DNA from 3 places in the Streptomyces sp. WM6372 genome. Region 3 is predicted to be linked to each of the others. Evidence: riboswitches for the same ligand, from Rfam matches in the RefSeq annotation. Region 3 holds a riboswitch; each other region holds the start of a gene.
The links. A riboswitch is a leader RNA that binds a small molecule or an ion and turns the genes downstream of it on or off. The one in region 3 is predicted to bind cyclic di-AMP.
Positions count from the first base shown of each region.

Region 1: it holds a riboswitch for cyclic di-AMP, as region 3 does, so the genes downstream of both, ADK52_RS21590 (M23 family metallopeptidase) here and ADK52_RS08865 (M23 family metallopeptidase) in region 3, are expected to answer to the same signal.
Region 2: it holds a riboswitch for cyclic di-AMP, as region 3 does, so the genes downstream of both, ADK52_RS02770 (transglycosylase family protein) here and ADK52_RS08865 (M23 family metallopeptidase) in region 3, are expected to answer to the same signal.

Region 1 is NZ_LGDB01000191.1:138,890-145,295, forward strand. Features, by position in the region: gene ADK52_RS21575 (bifunctional GNAT family N-acetyltransferase/acetate--CoA ligase family protein) at 1-1,127, opposite strand, end outside; gene ADK52_RS21580 (HPr family phosphocarrier protein) at 1,312-1,593, shown strand; gene ADK52_RS21585 (GntR family transcriptional regulator) at 1,764-2,429, opposite strand; gene ADK52_RS21590 (M23 family metallopeptidase) at 2,592-3,386, opposite strand; cyclic di-AMP (ydaO/yuaA leader) riboswitch at 3,399-3,558, opposite strand; gene ADK52_RS21595 (M16 family metallopeptidase) at 3,743-5,110, opposite strand; gene ADK52_RS21600 (M16 family metallopeptidase) at 5,131-6,406, opposite strand, start outside.
Region 2 is NZ_LGDB01000014.1:36,959-43,364, forward strand. Features, by position in the region: gene eno (phosphopyruvate hydratase) at 77-1,363, opposite strand; gene ADK52_RS02770 (transglycosylase family protein) at 1,715-2,410, opposite strand; cyclic di-AMP (ydaO/yuaA leader) riboswitch at 2,413-2,583, opposite strand; gene ADK52_RS02775 (LysM peptidoglycan-binding domain-containing protein) at 2,866-3,912, opposite strand; gene ADK52_RS02780 (cytochrome P450) at 4,015-5,298, opposite strand; gene ADK52_RS02785 (globin domain-containing protein) at 5,420-6,406, shown strand, end outside.
Region 3 is NZ_LGDB01000093.1:49,840-56,245, reverse strand. Features, by position in the region: gene ADK52_RS08885 (1-hydroxy-2-methyl-2-butenyl 4-diphosphate reductase) at 1-278, shown strand, start outside; gene hpnH (adenosyl-hopene transferase HpnH) at 284-1,312, shown strand; gene ADK52_RS08875 (aspartate aminotransferase family protein) at 1,309-2,691, shown strand; gene ADK52_RS08870 (tyrosine-protein phosphatase) at 2,719-3,537, opposite strand; cyclic di-AMP (ydaO/yuaA leader) riboswitch at 3,816-4,024, shown strand; gene ADK52_RS08865 (M23 family metallopeptidase) at 4,029-5,045, shown strand; gene ADK52_RS08860 (SGNH/GDSL hydrolase family protein) at 5,212-5,994, shown strand; gene ADK52_RS08855 (MBL fold metallo-hydrolase) at 6,168-6,406, shown strand, end outside.

The DNA of each region.
Region 1 (6,406 bases), on a different contig from region 3:
AGCAGCGAGATGCCGATCGCCCCGGACTGGGTGAACAGCCCGATGCGGCCCCGGACCGGCGCGGGCGCCGGGGTCAGGGAGGCGTTGAGCCCGACCTCGGGAGCGGTGTTGATCACGCCGTACGCGTTCGGCCCGATCAGCCGCATCCCGTACGAGCGCACCTGGCGCACCAGTTCGCGCTGGCGGTCGAGCCCGGCCGCGCCGCTCTCCCCGTACCCGGCGGAGAGCACCACGAGCCCCTGCACCCCGTGTTCGCCGCAGGCGGCCACGGCCTCGGGGACCCGCTCGGCGGGTACCGCGATCACCGCGAGGTCGACGGGGGCATCGACGGCGCCGAGCGCGCGGTAGGCCCGTACACCGTCCAGCAGGTCGGTGGTGACGGCCTCGTTCACGGCGTAGAGGTGGCCGCGGAAGCCGCTGTCGCGCAGGTTCCGCAGGGCCGCCGCGCCGACGCCCCCGCCGGAGCGGCTGACTCCGATGACGGCCACGGAGCGGGGGGTCAGCAGCCGCTGCACGGAGCGGGCCTCGGCGCGCTGCTCGCGGGCGCGCTGCACGGCCAGGGACTCGGCGGTGGGTTCGAGGTCGAGGGTGAGGTGGACGGAGCCTTCTTCGAAGCTGCGCTTCTGCTCGTACCCGGCGTCCTTGAACACCTTGATCATCTTGTTGTTGGCGGGCAGCACCTCGGCCGCGAACCGGCGGATGCCCCGCTCGCGGGCGACCGCGCCGATGTGTTCGAGGAGGGCCGAGGCGACCCCGCGGCCCTGGTGGGCGTCCTGGACGAGGAAGGCGACCTCGGCCTCGTCGGCGGGGGCGGAGGCGGGCCGGCCGTCGGGGCCGATCCGGTCGTAGCGGACGGTGCCGATGAACTCCTCGCCGATGGTCGCCGCGAGGCCGACGCGGTCCACGTAGTCGTGGTGGGTGAAGCGGTGCACGTCACGGGCGGAGAGCCGGGGGTAGGGCGCGAAGAAGCGGTAGTACTTCGACTCGTCGGAGACCTGCTCGTAGAAGCTGACCAGCCGGCCCGCGTCCTCCGTGGTGATCGGCCGGATCCGGGCGGTGCCGCCGTCGCGCAGGACGACGTCCGCTTCCCAGTGGGCCGGGTACGAGGGGTCCGACGCGGTGGTCATGCGGCGATCTTAAGGCCAGGGCTGGCCGAACAGCTCCTGCGCGGCGCACGCGGCAAGCCCGGGCAAACCAGTGCAAGCTGGGTGAGGTCAAACGGCGGTGGATTCGGGCCGAAGGTCGGTCGGAGCATCAGGGACGTCGTGAGAGACTGGTCTAGACAACCGTAAGAACCTGAAGGGCATCACCATGGCAGAGCGCCGCGTCAACGTCGGCTGGGCCGAGGGCCTGCACGCTCGTCCCGCCTCGATCTTCGTCCGCGCGACGACCGCTTCCGGCGTCCCGGTGACCATCGCGAAGGCCGACGGGAACCCCGTCAACGCCGCGTCCATGCTCGCGGTGCTGGGCCTGGGTGCGCAGGGCGGCGAGGAGATCATCCTCGCGTCCGACGCCGAGGGCGCCGAGGCGGCGCTGGACCGCCTCGCGAAGCTGGTCGCCGAGGGCCTCGAGGAGCTCCCCGAGACCGTCTGACCCTTCGGGTTCACCCCGGGCACACGAAGAAGCCGCGGCCACCACCGCTATTCCGGTGGCCGCGGCTTCTTCGTTCCGCCGTTTTCGGGAATTCATCGCAGGCGCGCAGGACGAGAGCGTATGCGGCGGGAATTCAGCCGCAGTCCCCACTCTTTAATACGCGGACTTTGTTAATGCGGACCGCTCGCCGTGTTTACGGCATGTTGCGAAATCCTCACCCGCAGCCGGTGCGCCCCGGCCGCACGGTCCGCGTGGACCGCGGTCAGCGCCCGGGCCCGCTCGGCGTCGCCGCGGGCGACCGCGTCCACGATCGCGCCGTGCTCCGCCCAGGAGTCCACCGGCCGGGCCGGCGCCTCCACGGCGTACATCCAGGCGACCTTGTGCCGCATCTGCGTCAGCAGAACGATCAGCCCAGGGCTGCCGGAGGCCTGGGCGAGGGTCTCGTGGAACCAGCCACCCAGGGACCGCAGGTCCTCTCCCTGACCCCGCCTGGCCCGCTCCTGCCCCAGTCTGACCAGCCCGCGCAGCACCTTGAGGTGGCCCTCGGTACGCCGCCGGGCGGCGCGGGCGGCCGCCAGCGGCTCCAGCAGCAGGCGCAGCTCCAGGAGGTCGGCCGCCTCCTGCTCGGTGGGCTCGGCGACGCAGGCGCCCGCGTGCCGCCGGGTGGTGACGAAGCCCTCGGACTCCAGGGTCCGCAGCGCCTCGCGGACGGGGACGCGGGAGACCCCGTACCGGCGGGCCAGCAGTTCCTCCGTCAGCCGGGCGCCCGGTTCGAAGACCCCGGAGACGATGTCTTCGCGGATTGCCGTGCATACCGCGTGCGCAGGAATACGCAAGTCCGGACCTCCGCCTCATTCCGACTCCGACTGCCGACTGTCGTACGGGAACTCTATTGCACCGGGCGATAAATTCCGAGCGCGGGCGGAAATAGCAGATGTTTACAGCCAACACGAAGGCCCCGGCTCGGGGAGCCGGGGCCTTCGGTTCGGTGCTGCGGGTCAGACGTTGACGCCGTGCTGGCGCAGGTACGCGACCGGGTCGATGTCCGAGCCGTACTGGGCGCCGGTACGGGCCTCGAAGTGCAGGTGCGGGCCGCTGGAGTTGCCGGTGGAGCCCGACAGGCCGATCTGCTGGCCGGCGGTGACCTGGTCGCCGACGGAGACGCTCAGCGAGGACATGTGGCCGTACTGCGTGTACGTGCCGTCGGCGTGCTTGATGACGACGTTGTTGCCGTACGCGCCGCCCCAGCCGGCCTCGACCACGGTGCCGATGCCGACCGCGTGCACCGTGGTGCCGGAGGCCGCGTGGAAGTCGATGCCGGTGTGGCTGCCGGAGGACCACATGCCGCCGCCCGCGTGCCACTGGGTGCTGATGTAGGACTCGTCGACGGGGGCGACGAAGGTGTTGAGGCGCTTGCGCTCCTCCTCGCGGGCGGCACGCTCGGCGGCGTCGCGCTCGGCCTTCGCCTTCTCCTCGGCCTTCTGCTTGGCCTCGGCGGCGCGCGCCTTCGCGTCGGCCTCCGCCTTCGCCTTGAGGGCCGCGGCCTCGGCCGCGTGCTCCTGGGCGTCGGCCTGGGCCTCGATCTGGCCGGGGAGGTCCTCGGCGGTCACGACGGCGTTCAGGCCGGTGTCCTCCATGGAGGGGGCCTGGTCCGAGGCGGCGAACGCCGGGCCTGCGAGGGAGCCGACGACACCGGTGGTGGCGAGGGCGGCTATGCCGGCGTAACCGGCGGTCTTGCGGCTCAGACGACTGGAACCACGGTGCTTACCGGCGGCACGACTGCCAAACGCCATGAAGGGGCTGATCCTTTCCTTCCTTCTCGCCTACCGGGTTAGCTGACGGGTTCGGAGCAGGAAGGTCTCCTACGGGCCCCCTCTGACGAGGCGGTCCGATTCACCCCAGGGACACATGTGGGTCCCCGGCTCCCCAGGCTCGCGCCTGACGGGGACTCGGCGATCGCTGCCCGGTGCCGCGGATGCGGCGCGTACAACTGACGGACAGCACGGCCGACGCTAGGCGGATCATCAGTCAATCGCCAAACAGACACGCGTTTTTGTTGCATACGCCACACCCCATACGAGCAACCTCTCCACTAAACAGACAAAAGGGGCTCCGGCGGACAAGCCGCCGGAGCCCCTTGGAGAGTCCGTCAGTTGGTGACGACGGTGACCTCACCGATCCCGAGGGCCCGCACCGGCTCCTCGATCTGCGCGGCGTCGCCCACCAGGACCGTGACCAGGCGGTCCACCGGGAAGGCGGCCAGGACGGCCGACGTCGCCTCCACCGTGCCCGTTTGGGCCAGCTGCGCGTACAACTGCGCCTGGTAGTCGTCCGGAAGCTCCTGCTCGACCTGGTCGGCGAGCGTGCCGGCGACGGCCGCGGCCGTCTCGAACTTCAGCGGGGCCACGCCCACCAAGTTCTGCACCGCCACGTCCCGTTCGGCGTCGGTCAGGCCGCCCTCCGCGAGGGTGCGGAGCACCTTCCAGAGGTCGTCGAGCGCCGGGCCGGTGTTGGGGGTGTCCACCGAGCCGCTGATGGCGAGCATCGAGGCGCCCTTGCCGTCGGCGGTGGAGCGCAGCACCTGGCCGAAGGCGCGCACGCCGTACGTGTAGCCCTTCTCCTCGCGCAGCACCTTGTCCAGGCGCGAGGTGAGGGTGCCGCCCAGGCAGTACGTGCCGAGCACCTGCGCCGCCCAGACCCGGTCGTGCCGGTCCGGCCCGATCCGGCCGATGAGCAGCTGCGTCTGGACCGCGCCGGGCCGGTCCACGATGACCACGCGGCCCGTGTCGTCGGCGGTGACCGGCGGAACCGGGAGCGGTTCGGCGGAGTTGCCGGTCCAGGCGCCCAGGGTGTCCCCCAGGACGGCGTCCAGGTCGATCCCGGTCAGGTCGCCGACGACGACCGCGGTGGCGGTGGCGGGGCGTACGTGGGCCTCGTAGAAGGCGCGTACGGCCGCGGAGTCGATCCGGGCGACCGTCTCCTCGGTGCCCTGGCGCGGCCGGGACATGCGCAGGGCCTGCGGGAAGAGCTGCCGGGAGAGCTCCTTGGCGGCCCGGCGCTGCGGGTTGGCCAGCTCGTGCGGGATCTCGTCGAGCCGGTTGCGCACCAGCCGGTCGACCTCGCTGTCGGCGAAGGCGGGTGCGCGCAGGGCCTCGGCGACCAGGCCCAGCGCCTTGGCCAGCCGGGAGGCCGGGACCTCCAGGGAGACCCGCAGGCCCGGGTGGTCGGCGTGCGCGTCGAGCGTGGCGCCGCAGCGCTCCAGCTCGGCCGCGAACTCCTCGGCGGAGTGCTTGTCGGTGCCCTCGGACAGCGCGCGGGCCATGATGGTCGCCACGCCGTCCAGGCCCTGGGGCTCGGCGTCCAGCGGGGCGGCGAGGTTGACCTCGACGGCGACGACCTGCTGGCCGGGCCGGTGGCAGCGCAGTACGGTCAGGCCGTTGGGCAGCGAGCCGCGCTCGGGGGCCGGGAAGGCCCACGGCCGGGCCTGCCCGGCCTGGGGCTGCGGGTGGAAGGTCATCGTGACGGCTGCGGTGTCGCTCACTGCTCCGCCCCTTCGTTCTCGTCGCTCGCACCGTTCTCGCCGGCTTCTGCCGGGAGCGGCTCGTACACCAGCACCGCGCGGTTGTCGGGGCGCAGCCGGGCCGCGGCCACGGCCTGCACCTCCTCGGCGGTGATGTCGAGGACGCGTCCGACCGCGCTGAGCGCCAGCTGCGGGTCGCCGAACAGCACCGCGAAGCGGCACAGTTCGTCGGCGCGCCCGGCCACCGTGCTCAGCCGGTCCAGCCACTCGCGCTCCAGCTGCGCCTGGGCGCGCTCCATCTCCTCGGCGGTCGGGCCCTCGGCGGCGAACCGCGCGAGCTCCTCGTCGACGGCCGCCTCGATGGCGGGCACCTCGACGCCGCTGGAGGTCTTCACGTCCAGCCAGCCCAGCGAGGGCGCACCGGCGAGGCGCAGCATGCCGAAACCGGCGGCGACGGCGCTCTGGTCACGGCGTACCAGGCGGTTGTGCAGCCGGGAGGACTCGCCTCCGCCCAGCACGGTCAGGGCCACGTCGGCCGCGTCGCACTCGCGGGTGCCGTCGTGCGGGAGCCGGTAGGCGGCCATCAGCGCACGGGCCGGGACCTCCTCGACGATCTCCTCGCGCAGCTGGCGGCCCATGATCTCGGGCAGCGCGCCGTCGCGCGGCGGCTGCTTGCCGTCGTGCCCGGGGATGCTGCCGAAGTACTTCTCGACCCAGGCGAGCGTCTGCTCGGGGTCGATGTCGCCGACGACCGACAGCACCGCGTTGTTGGGCGCGTAGTACGTACGGAAGAAGGCGCGGGCGTCCTCCAGGGAGGCCGCGTCCAGGTCGGCCATGGAGCCGATCGGGGTGTGGTGGTACGGGTGGCCCTCGGGGTAGGCGAGGGCGGTCAGCTTCTCGAAGGCCGTGCCGTACGGGACGTTGTCGTACCGCTGGCGGCGCTCGTTCTTGACGACGTCGCGCTGGTTCTCCATGGACTCGTCGTCCAGGGCGGCCAGCAGCGAGCCCATCCGGTCGGCTTCCAGCCAGAGCGCGAGCTCCAGCTGGTGGGCCGGCATGGTCTCGAAGTAGTTGGTGCGCTCGAAGCTGGTGGTGCCGTTGAGCGAACCGCCGGCCCCCTGGACCAGCTCGAAGTGCCCGTTGCCGGGTACGCTCGCCGAGCCCTGGAACATCAGGTGCTCGAAGAGGTGAGCCAGGCCTGTTCGCCCCTTGACTTCGTGGCGCGAGCCGACGTCGTACCAGAGGCAGACCGCGGCGACCGGGGTCAGGTGATCCTCGGAGAGCACCACGCGC
Region 2 (6,406 bases), on a different contig from region 3:
CGCAATACGTCCCCGCACACGGTACGGGACCGAGTGCGGGGACGTACGGAGGCCAGCCCCGGAGGGGCTGCCGTGATTAGCCCTTGAAGCGCGGGAAGGCGCTGCGGCCGGCGTACACGGCGGCGTCGTCGAGGATCTCCTCGATGCGCAGCAGCTGGTTGTACTTGGCGACGCGGTCCGAGCGGGCCGGGGCGCCGGTCTTGATCTGACCGCAGTTCACGGCGACGGCGAGGTCGGCGATGGTGACGTCCTCGGTCTCGCCGGAGCGGTGCGACATCATGCACTTGAAGCCGTTGCGCTGGGCCATCTCGACGGCGTCGAGGGTCTCGGTCAGCGAACCGATCTGGTTCACCTTCACGAGCAGGGCGTTCGCGGAGCCCTCCTCGATGCCGCGGGCCAGGCGCTCCGGGTTGGTGACGAAGAGGTCGTCGCCGACGATCTGGACCTTGGAGCCCAGCTTGTCGGTGATGACCTTCCAGCCGGCCCAGTCGTCCTCGTACAGCGGGTCCTCGATGGAGACGAGCGGGTACGCGGAGACGAGCTCCTCGTAGTACTCGGTCATCTCGGCGGCCGAGCGGGACTGGCCCTCGAACTCGTACTTGCCGTCCTTGTAGAACTCGGACGCGGCGACGTCGAGCGCGAGCGCGATGTCCTTGCCCGGGGTGTAGCCGGCCTGCTTGATGGCCTCGACGATGAGGTCGAGCGCGGCGCGGTTGGACTCCAGGTTCGGGGCGAAGCCGCCCTCGTCGCCCAGGCCCGTGGAGAGGCCCTTGGTGTGCAGGACCTTCTTGAGGGTGTGGTAGACCTCGGCGCCCCAGCGCAGCGCCTCGGAGAAGGACTCCGCGCCGATCGGGGCGATCATGAACTCCTGGATGTCCACGTTGGAGTCGGCGTGCGACCCACCGTTGAGGATGTTCATCATCGGAACGGGCAGCAGGTGCGCGTTCGGGCCGCCGAGGTAGCGGAAGAGCGGGAGGTCCGAGGCCTCGGACGCGGCGTGCGCGACGGCGAGGGACACGCCGAGGATGGCGTTGGCGCCGAGCGAGCCCTTGTTGTCGGTGGCGTCCAGGTCGAACATGGCCTGGTCGATCAGGCGCTGCTCGGTGGCGTCGTAGCCGACGAGCTCCGGGCCGATCTGCTCGATGACCGCGAGGACGGCCTTCTCGACACCCTTGCCCATGTAGCGGTTGGGGTCACCGTCGCGGAGCTCAATGGCCTCGAAGGCACCGGTGGAGGCGCCGGACGGAACTGCAGCACGGCCGGTGCTGCCATCGTCGAGGCCCACCTCGACCTCGACCGTGGGGTTGCCTCGGGAGTCCAGGATTTCCCGGGCTACGACGACGTCGATGGACGGCACGAGCATCTCCTTCTGGGATGTGACGCTGGGTGTGCGGTGGCATGTCGGGCCGTGGGATGGCCCCGCCGACTAGAGCCTAACCGGATCCGGGCACTCGGCCTGCCGACCGCCCGCCTCCTGGGACGAAAAAGGGCCCGAATACCCGCCTTACGGGACATAGGGGCCTTGACCGCCGGCACAGAGGAGCGGGCTGGGGCCGGTCCGGAGCCACTTCCGGGTCGGTCCGCGCCGGTCCGCGCCGGTCCGGGCCGGGCCGGATCCCGGGAAACGCCGCCGCCCGGCGCGTGAGGGGAAGACGCGCCGGGCGGTCGGGACGCCGCGGCGCCGCACGGGCGGCCGCGGTTGTTACTGCAGGATTCAGCTGAGCTTCAGCATCTGGCCCGGGAAGATCAGGTCAGCGTCCGAGACGATGTCCTTGTTGAGCTCGAAGAGCTTCTCCCAGCCGCCCTTGACGCCGTTGGCCTCGGCGATGGTGCCCAGGGTGTCGCCGGACTTGACCTCGTACGAGCCGTTGCCGGTCTTGACGGCCGGGGCCTCGGCGCGCTCGGAGCGGGTGACCGGCGCGGGGGTCTCGCGCTTGGTCTCCTTCTTCGGCTCGGTCTTCTTCGGCTGGGTCTTCTTGGTCTCGGTCTTCGTCTCCGTCTTCTTCGGGGTGTCGGTCGTACCACCACCGGTGTAAGAGGAGTTGGAGAGGCCGACGCCGCAGGACGGCCACGCGCCCTTGCCCTGGCCCTTGAGGACCTTCTCGGCGATGGCTATCTGCTGCGACTTGGAGGCCTGGTTGGCCTGCGCGGCGTACGCCTTGCCGCCGTACGCGGCCCACGTGGAGGACGAGAACTGCAGGCCGCCGTAGTAGCCGTTGCCCGTGTTGATGGACCAGTTGCCGCCGGACTCGCACTGCGCGACGCGGTCCCACTCACCGGCGGTGGCGGCGGAGGCCGATCCGGCCGCCATCAGGGGGGCGGCGACGACGACACCGGTGACACCGGCGAGCGTGACGATGCGAGCGGCCTTGGAGGCGCGGCGGTGCTTGCCCTTGCCGGAAATCAGCATGGAGTTCTCCTCACCGACGCCTACGAGGTGAGCTGTCGGGTTCGGGCTGATGAGTGCCCGGCCGTGCGACTGGCGCACGACTTAACCCCTAGCCGGTTCCCCGGCCGTCTCTCAACGGCCGCTCCCGGCGCCTACCTTGGTTCCCCCGCTCCTGCCTTCGGCGCTTGACGCGACGACTGTTCCCTCCGTCCGCCGGCAGGATTCGGCGATGCGGTCGAAGGAGCCCGCGGTGGCGGGCGACTCAGAAGGTAGACAGGTCTCTCCCCGATGTTCAACGAGGAACACCGGGGAGAAACGGCCCCTACTTGCCCTCCCCCCACCAGCGTTTGCGCAGGTGAGGGCGGGGTTTGCGGAAGGCTCCAGGCGGGACACGCCAGTTGACCGGAAGAGACACATGTCTCACTTGCAGATAACGGACATTCAGCCTTTTCCGGGTGTCCGAAGTGCCGTTATTTCTAACTTAGATCCAGATTCTGACCGGGCTTGATCAGATTGGCGTCATCGCCGATGACCTGCTCGTTGGCCTGGTAGAGCGCGTTCCAGCCGCCCTTGACCCCCTTGGCAGACGCGATCGTGGCCAGGCTGTCGCCCGCCCGGACCGTGTACGAGGGATCCGACGCCGCGTCAGACGCGGCGGGCAGCTCAAGAGCGGGCGTACCGCGGTGCTTGCCGGTGCCGGAGGGGTCCGGGATGCCGGCCGGGTCGGTGGTGGCGCCCGGGGTGCCCGGGGCCGAGGGGGTGCCGGGAGCGGTCGGGTCGGCCGGATCGACCGGAGCCGTCGGGTCCGTCGGGCTCCCGGGCGTGCTCGGGCTCCCCGGGGCCGTCGGGTCGGCGGGCGCGGTCGGGGTGCCCGGGGTCGTCGGGTCGCCGGGGGTGCCCGGGAGCACCGGGGCGCTCGGCGAGGTGGACGGCGCGTCCGGGTCGGGCATGACGGGCAGTCCGCTGTTGGGCGCGAGCGGCGCCGGCGGAAGCGTGAAGACCGGGGCCGGAGCCGGGGTGGGGGCGCCGAAGTCCCGCGCCTTCGCGCCGGAGCCGCCGGCCGGGACCGAGTCGTCGGGGCGCGAGGGGCTCGGGGCGATCGGGCCGAGCGTGCCGGGCAGGCCCGGGTCCACGGCCGCCGCGGGGCCCTGCTGGGTCAGTCCGGCCGACTCCGAGCAGTGCCCGAAGGCCTGGGCGCCCTGGGTGCCCAGCACGCGCTCGGCGACGGCGATCTGCTGCGAGCGGCTCGCGAGGTCGGGGCGCTCGGCGAATTCGAGGCCGCCAGAAGCGTTCCACTGCTCCTGCGTGAACGAAAGTCCGCCGTAGGACCCGCTGCCGGAGTTGGCGCTCCAGGAGCCGCCGCTCTCGCACTCGGCGACCTTGTCCCACGTGGAGGTGTCTGCTGCGCTCGCGCCGGTGGCGGCGAGCAGCGGCAGGGCCAACGCGGAACCGGTCACTCCGGCGGTGACGACTATCGCGGGTACCTGGCGGGGGCGTCTGTGGCGGCCGTTCCCGGAACGCATGAGCTGCACCTTTCGCATAACGGCTGGGTAACGGCAGAACCTAGCCTTCTTAGCACGTCAGTAACAACTCTTGCCGGGGGCTGACTTACGGTCAGGGAGCGTTCAGGGGTTTCGGGGTGTGAACGTGACGGGAAGAGTGCGCAGGCCACGCATGATCAGACCCCCGCGCCAGCGAAGGTCGTTGGGCGGAACTGCGAGTTCCAGATCCGGCAGACGCGTCAGCAAAGTCGCAAGCGCCGTCTGTCCCTCAAGTCGTGCGAGCGGAGCACCCAGGCAGTAGTGGATGCCGTGCCCGTATCCGAGGTGCTGGTTGTCGGTGCGGGAGAGGTCGAGGGTGTCCGGATCGGCGAACCGCTCGGGGTCCCGGTCGGCCGCGGCGAGGACGACGAGCACCGGATCGCCGGCCGCGACGTCCCGGCCGCCGAGGGTCAGCGGCTCGGTGGCGAACCGCCAGGTGGCCAGCTCCACGGGGCCGTCGTAGCGCAGCAGTTCCTCGATGCCGGTCTCCAGCAGAGCGGTCTCGCCGGCGGCGAGGGAATCCTGGAGGCGGGTGCGCTGGCCGGGGTTCATGAAGAGGGAGTGGACGCCGTTGCCGATGAGGTTGACAGTCGTCTCAAATCCGGCGAACAGCAAGATAAAGGCCATCGCCGTGGCCTCGGCCTCGGTCAGGTGGTCTCCGTGGTCACTCGCGCGGATCAGGTCCGAAATCAGGTCATTGCCCAGATCATCCCGTTTGCGGTGGATGAGTTCACCGAGATAGGTCCGCATCTGCTTCACGGAACGGGCGACCCCGCCGCGCGGGCCGCCGCCGTGCCGGATCATCATCCCGGCCCAGTCCCGGAAGTCGTCCTGGTCCTCGCGCGGTACGCCGAGCATCTCGCAGATGGCGTAGATGGGGAGCGGGAACGCGAACTCGTGGATGAGGTCCGCTTCCCCCCTGCTCGCGAACTGCTCGATGAGGTGGTCGGTCAGCTCCTGCACCCGCGGGGTGAACTCGGCCACCCTGCGCGGGGTGAACGCCTTCGACACCAGCCGCCGCAGCCGGGTGTGGTCCGGCGGATCGATGTTGAGCAGGTGCGTCATCAGCTCCGCCTTGCGCTCCCCCGGGATCCCGGTCTTGCCCTTGGCGTGCGCCGGCTCCGCGTGGTGCGCCGGGTTCTTGCTGAGCCGCTGGTCGGCGAGGGCCTGGCGGGCGTCGGCGTACCGGGTGACCAGCCAGGCCTCGACCCCGCTCGGGAGCTTGGTGCGGTGTACCGGGGAGTGCTCGCGCAGCCAGGCGTACGCCGGGTACGGATCGGTCGCGAACTCCCAGTCGAACAGGGTCGGGCCCTGGGGAGGAGCGCTGTCTTCGGGGACTTCGGAGGCTGCGGGGGTCGGCTCATGCACCCGCTGACCGTATCCCGCGCGCCCGCCGCCATCCCATATGGGTGGTTCGCCGCGGCTGTCCGTAGATCCGCCATCGCTTGACCTCACGTTCCCCGGCGTTCCTACTTTCGGTTTTGTGGATGTGAGGATCTTGAAGAGCAGCTTCGCGGTGGTGGAGAGAAGGGCCGAGCACGCGGTCAAGTACTTCTACTCCCACCTCTTCTGGCACAACCCCGGGATCCGTGAGCTCTTCCCGGCCTCCGCCGAGGACATGGAACGCCAGCGCGACCGGCTCTTCGCCGCGCTGACCCACGTGGTCGCCCACCTCGGCGACGAGAGCCTGCTCCCCTATCTCCACGACCTCGGCCGCGACCACCGCAAGTTCCTCGCCGGCCCCGAGCACTACGCGGCCCTCGGCACCAGCCTGCTCGCCGCCCTCGCCCGGACCTGCGGCGAGTCCTGGAACCCGACCGTGGAGAAGGCCTGGTCCGAGGCGTACCAGGTGATCGCCGACGCCATGATGGCCGGAGCCGCCGCGAGCGAGGACCCGCCGTGGTGGGAGGCCGAGATCGTGCGCCACCTCCAGTACGGGCAGGACATAGGGGTACTGACCCTGCGCCCGCACGCCCCTTTCCCCCACCTCCCCGGCCAGTACGCGAGCGTGAGCAGCGAACGGGTCCCCAGGACCTGGCGCACGTACTCCATCGGGAACGCCCCGCGCCCCGACGGCACGCTCGACCTGCACGTCAGCCGCGTCGAGGGCGGCCGGCTCAGCACCGCCCTGGTCCGCGAGGCCCGGCCCGGCGAGATGCTGCGGATCGGCGCCGCCGGCGGGCAGCTGACGCTGCGCCGCGCCGACCGCCCGGTCAGCCTCATCGCGGCGGGCACCGGCTGGGCGCCGATCCGGGCCATGGTGGAGGAGCTCGCCGGGCAGCCCCCCGACCGGGACGTACGGCTCTTCGTCGTCGCCCGGGACGCCGCGTACCTGTACGACCGCCCGCTGATCGACGAGTACGCCGCCGCCTTCGGCTGGCTCGGCGTCACCTACATCACGCCCGCCCCCGGGCAGCACCGCAACCAGGCCACCGGGCGGCTCGCGACCGCGCTCGGGCACCGGGCCATGTGGCCC
Region 3 (6,406 bases):
ACCACGTCGTCCGCGGCCAGGAGCGCGCCGAGCTGCGCGCCACCGGCGCCATCGCGGTCGACATGGAGTCCGCGGCCACCCTGTGGACGGCCATGGGGGCCGCCACAGATGGCTGGAACCGTCCGGTTGCGGCCGTCCGGGTGATCGTGGACGCTCCGGAGCATGAGCTCGTCCGCATCGGCACGTTCCGCGGTGGAATATCGGCCTTCCGCGTATTGCGTGCCGTACTGCCCGCGTTTTATGACTGGCACCGTTCTTTGCTGCTCCCCAGGAGGTGAGCCAGATGGCCATGCCGCTGCGACAGTCCATCAGGGTCGGGACGTATCTTCTCGAACAGAAGCTCCGCAAGCGTGAGAAGTTCCCGCTGATCGTCGAGCTGGAACCGCTCTACGCCTGCAATCTGGCGTGCGAGGGGTGCGGAAAGATCCAGCACCCGGCGGGCGTGCTCAAGCAGCGCATGCCGGTGGCGCAGGCGGTCGGAGCCGTCCTGGAGTCCGGCGCGCCGATGGTGTCCATCGCGGGCGGCGAGCCCCTGATGCACCCGCAGATCGACGAGATCGTCCGACAGCTGGTGGCGAAGCGGAAGTACGTGTTCCTGTGCACCAACGCGATGCTGCTGCGCAAGAAGATCGAGAAGTTCACCCCGTCCCCGTACTTCGCCTTCGCGGTGCACATCGACGGACTGCGCGAACGCCACGACGAGTCGGTGGCCAAGGAAGGCGTCTTCGACGAGGCGGTCGCCGCCATCAAGGAGGCGAAGAGGCGCGGGTTCCGGGTCACCACCAACTCCACCTTCTTCAACACCGACACCCCGCAGACGATCATCGAGGTGCTCAACTACCTCAATGACGACCTCAAGGTCGACGAAATGATGATCTCGCCCGCCTACGCCTACGAAAAGGCCCCCGACCAGGAGCACTTCCTGGGTGTCGAACAGACCCGGGATCTCTTCAAGAAGGCCTTCGCGGGCGGAAACCGGCGCCGCTGGCGGCTCAACCACTCCCCGCTGTTCCTCGACTTCCTTGAGGGCAAGGTGGATTTCCCCTGCACCGCCTGGGCCATTCCGAATTACTCCCTCTTCGGCTGGCAGCGCCCCTGCTACCTGATGAGCGACGGGTACGTGCCCACGTACCGGGAACTGATCGAGGAGACCGACTGGAGCAAGTACGGCCGCGGGAAGGACCCGCGCTGTGCGAACTGCATGGCGCACTGCGGCTACGAGCCCACCGCCGTCCTCGCCACCATGGGCTCCCTCAAGGAATCCCTGCGCGCCGCCCGCGAGACGGTCTCGGGGAACCGGGAGAAGAAGTGACCGGCTTCGACCTCCGCGCCCTGCTGGACGAGCGGGGCGGGGAACGGTACGAGCTCCACGCGCGCCACCTCAACCACCAGCTGCCCCGGATGCTGCACACGATCGGCTTCGACAAGGTCTACGTACGGGCCGAGGGTGCGCACTTCTGGGACGCGGAGGGCAACGACTACCTGGACATGCTGGCCGGGTTCGGGGTGATGGGCCTGGGCCGGCACCACCCGGTGGTCCGCCGGGCCCTGCACGACGTCCTGGACGCGCAGCTCGCCGATCTGACCCGTTTCGACTGCCAGCCGCTGCCCGGGCTGCTGGCGGAGAAGCTGCTCTCGTACAGCCCGCACCTGGACCGGGTCTTCTTCGGCAACAGCGGCACCGAGGCGGTGGAGACGGCCCTGAAGTTCGCCCGGTACGCCACGGGGCGGACGAGGGTCCTCTACTGCGACCACGCCTTCCACGGCCTGACCACGGGCTCGCTGTCGGTCAACGGGGAGGGCGGGTTCCGGGACGGGTTCGCCCCGCTGCTGCCCGATACGAAGATCGCCCTCGGGGACCTGGCCGCCCTGGAGCGGGAGCTGAAGCGGGGCGACGTCGCCGCCTTCGTCGTGGAGCCGATCCAGGGCAAGGGCGTGCTCGCGGCCCCGCCCGGATTCCTGCGTGCGGCGCAGGAGCTGCTGCACCGGCACAAGGCCCTGCTGATCGCGGACGAGGTGCAGACGGGGCTCGGCCGGACCGGCGATTTCTACGCGTACCAGCACGAGCCGGGCGTGGAACCGGACCTGGTGTGCGTGGCCAAGGCCCTGTCGGGCGGCTACGTGCCGGTGGGCGCGACCCTGGGCAAGGACTGGATCTTCAAGAAGGTCTACTCGTCCATGGACCGGGTGCTCGTGCACTCCGCCAGCTTCGGCTCCAACGCGCAGGCGATGGCGGCCGGGCTCGCGGTGCTCTCCGTCATGGAGGACGAGTCGGTGGTCGCGAACGCGCGCGCGACGGGCGACCTGCTGCGCGGGCGGCTCGCCGCGCTCGTGGACGAGTACGAGCTGCTCCACGAGGTGCGCGGGCGCGGCCTGATGATCGGCATCGAGTTCGGGCGGCCGTCCTCGCTCGGGCTGCGCAGCCGGTGGACCATGCTCCAGGCGGCCCGCAAGGGGCTCTTCGCGCAGATGGTCGTGGTGCCGCTGCTGCAGAAGCACCGCATCCTGACGCAGGTCTCGGGCGACCACCTGGAGGTCATCAAGCTCATCCCGCCGCTGATCGTGGACGAGGGGGACGTCGACCGGTTCGTCGGGGCCTTCCGCGAGGTCATGGACGAGGCGCACGGCGGGGGCGCCCTGATGTGGGACTTCGGCAGGACACTGGTGAAGCAGGCCGTCGGCGGCGGCTGACGGCCTGCTCCTCTTCGCGGGGCCGGCTCAGTCGAGCAGCCGGTCCCGCAGCCGGTCGATGGTCTCGGGCGCGAGCCCGAGGCCCTCGGCGAGGTACCGGTCGAGCCCGCCCCAGTGCTCGTCGATGGCGTCGAAGGCGGCCGTCAGGTACTCGGTGCGGGCGTCGAAGAGCGGCGCGAGCAGTTCCATCACCTCGGGGGAGCGGGCCTCGGGCGCATCGCTGCCGCGGCGCACGCGGTAGCGGCGGTGCGGGGCGTTGGACTCCAGGTAGTCCGCCACGATCGCCTCGCGCTCGACGCCCAGCGCGAGCAGGGTGACGGCGATCGACAGGCCGGCCCGGTCCTTGCCGGCCGCGCAGTGCATGAGCGCCGGAACACTGTCCTCGGCGAGGGCGTGCAGGACCCGGCTGTGCTCGGGGGTGCGGTTCTCGATCATCGTGCGGTACGAGTTGGCCATCCGGGCGGCGGCCTTTCCGTCACCGAGGAGCCCGCGGAGCTGTTCGACGTCGCCGTCGCGGACCATCTTCCAGAACTCCTTGCCGTCGGCCGGATCCGACAGCGGGATGTTGACGTTCCGTACGCCGGGGAGCTCGACGTCGGCCCCCTCCAGGGCGTGGTCGGCGTTGTTGCGGAAGTCGAAGACGGTGTGCAGGCCGAGCGATGCGAGGAATTCTGCATCGGTTTCGGTGGCATGTGCCAGATGTCCGCTACGGAACAGTATTCCCGGCTTGACCCTCCGCCCGTCGGTGGTCGGGAGGCCGCCCACGTCACGGAAGTTGCGCACCTCCGCGAGCTCGGGTTCCGGTACGGGCTCCGTTCGCGGGGGCCGGGGTATCTGCTGGGTCACGGGAACTCCTCCGCATCGTCGCGTTCTGTCCGAATTACACTACTTGGGACCAACTTGCCATCACCGGAGGCGAGATCGGGCGCGGCCCCGTGAGCCAGATCATACGGTGACCGTGAGTGCCTGATCGTCAATGCCGAATGGCCCGGCCGGCGCGGTTGTTGGCGCCGGGGAATGGACGCAGGGTGACCGGAATTCCGGCGGATTCCCGATTCTGTGAATCCGTCAGGAAATTCGTGGCTTGTTCGGTGCGGCTCAACTCGATTACCTTCGCGATCGATCCGGATGGACCGCCGAATCCTGCCGCCGTCCGGAAACCGCACCCGACTATTCACGCGCGCGGCAGGAGCGGGGGAACCAGGTAGGCCGCTGTTCCCGATCATTCGCATCGGAGCAGCTCGGGGTGAAGCCGTTCATGTTCTGTTCATGCGCGGCCGGACATCTCCAGTCCGAACCCGACAGCTCACCTCGCAGGCGACGGAGAGGAATTCGCCATGCCTGCACAGGGTAAGCACCGACGTCCCAAGTCCCGTTCCGTGGCGCGCGGCTTCGCCGTCGCGGGCACCGGCGGTGCGGCCCTCGCGCTGCCGCTGCTGGGTGCCGCCGGCGCCCACGCGGCCGGCGCCCCGGCCGCCGCCCCCGCGGCGGCTCCCGTGCAGGCCCCGCAGCTTCCGGCGGCGCTCCGGGCCGCGCCCGCCGCTGCCGAGCAGGGCTCGCCGGCCACTTCGGCCGTCTACACGGTCGTGCCGGGGGACTACCTCTCCAAGATCGCCCAGGACCGCCACCTGTCGGGCGGCTGGCAGCGGCTGTACGCCGACAACCGCGAGGCCGTCGGCACCGACCCCTCGCTGATCCACCCCGGGCTGAAGCTGACCCTCGGCGCGAAGGGCGAGGCGGCTCCGGCTCCCGCTCCGGCTCCGGCTCCGGCGGAGAAGGCGGCCCCGGCCCCCGCGAAGAAGTCCTCGGACCCGGGTGCGGACTCGGCGTCGAACCCGGCTTCGGACGCCAAGGGCTCCGCGGACGCCGCGCCGGCCCCCGCCGCCGCGCCCGCGCCGGCCAAGAAGAACACCGCCGCCACGTCGGCCGCCGGTACGGTCAGCGCCGCCGGCTTCGTCGCCCCCGTCGGCGGTGGCGGGATCTCGACCCAGTACAAGACCCCCGGCGCCATGTGGTCCAGCGGCTACCACACCGGTGTCGACTTCGTCGCGAGCTCCGGCACCACCGTCCGCGCCGTCGGCGCGGGCACCGTGGTCTCCGCCGGCTGGGGCGGCGCGTACGGCAACGAGGTCGTCATCCGGCACGCGGACGGCAAGTACTCCCAGTACGGCCACCTCTCCCAGCTCTCCGTCTCGGTCGGCCAGAGCGTCAGCGGCGGCCAGACCATCGGCCTCTCCGGCTCCACCGGCAACTCGACCGGCCCGCACCTGCACTTCGAGATCCGCACCGGGCCGTCCTACGGCTCGGACATCGACCCGCTGGCCTACCTCCGCTCGAAGGGCGTGAGCATCTGACGGCTCCCGCCGTCGGAGAGGCAGCCGGACACGTGAGGCCGGGACCCGAGGGGGGTCCCGGCCTCACGCGCTGTTATTCCGTACCGACCAGGTGGTATAGATCACGGTCCGTCAACCCCTGCCTACGGTGGCGTAGCTCACGCGTCGGGGTGAAGGATGTGTTCTCGTGGCAGCGACGACGACACTCAAGACCATCGGCTCGTACGCGGCGATCGGGGACAGCTTCACCGAGGGTGTGGGGGACCCGGGACCCGGGGAGACCTTTCTCGGCTGGGCGGACCGGCTGGCCGTACTCCTGGCCGATCAGCACGAGGAAAACGAATTCCGGTACGCGAACCTGGCCGTGCGGGGGCGCCTCCTCGACCAGATCGTGGCCGAACAGGTCCCCAGGGCCAAGGAGCTCGCACCTGACCTGGTGAGCTTCTGCGCGGGCGGCAACGACATCATCCGGCCCGGCAGCGACCCGGACGACGCGGCGGAGCGGTTCGAGGCGGCGGTCGCCGACCTCTCCGGGGCCGTCGGCCAGGTCATGATCACCACGGGCTTCGACACCCGCGGCGTTCCCGTCCTCAAGCACCTGCGGGGCAAGATCGCGACGTACAACGCGCACGTGCGCGCCATCGCCGACCGCTACGACTGCCCGGTGCTCGACCTCTGGTCCCTGAAGTCCGTACAGGACCGGCGGGCTTGGGACGACGACCGGCTGCACCTGTCGCCCGAGGGGCACACCCGGGTCGCGCTGCGCGCCGCCCAGGTGCTGGGGCTGGAGGTGCCGGCCGACCCCGACCAGCCGTGGCCGCCGCAGCAGCCGCGCGGCTCGGTGGACGTGACCCGGGACAACATCCAGTGGGCGCGGGAGTACCTGGTGCCCTGGATCGGGCGGCGGCTGCGCGGGGAGTCCTCCGGGGACCACGTGGAGGCGAAGCGTCCGGACCTGCTGCCGCTGTAGGCAGGGACTGAGGGGGAACGGAGGGACGGAGGGCAACGGAGGGGACGGGAGGAGCGGGTGCGAGGACGGAGGCGCGCGGCGGAATCCTTCGGGGCCGGTGCGCGTTGGCAACGTGGTAGACCGGTATTCCATACGGCCTCACGACCATCCGCCCCACCCTCCCAGGAGGCGCTTTGACCGGCTCCCGTCCCCTGCGTCCTCGGCTGCGCGCCCTGCGGCCCGAAGCCTTCGGCGCGGATCCGTCCGGCGCCCGCCTGGAGCGGATCCGGCGCTCGCCGAACTTCGCCGACGGCGTCTTCCAGAACCCGGTCGGGGCCCGGACCAGGCCCTCCGGCTCCATGATGGAGTTCGCCAAGATCTACTTCCACAAGGAGCAGCGGACCCGGCGCAACCCGGGCGCGCCGATCCCCGT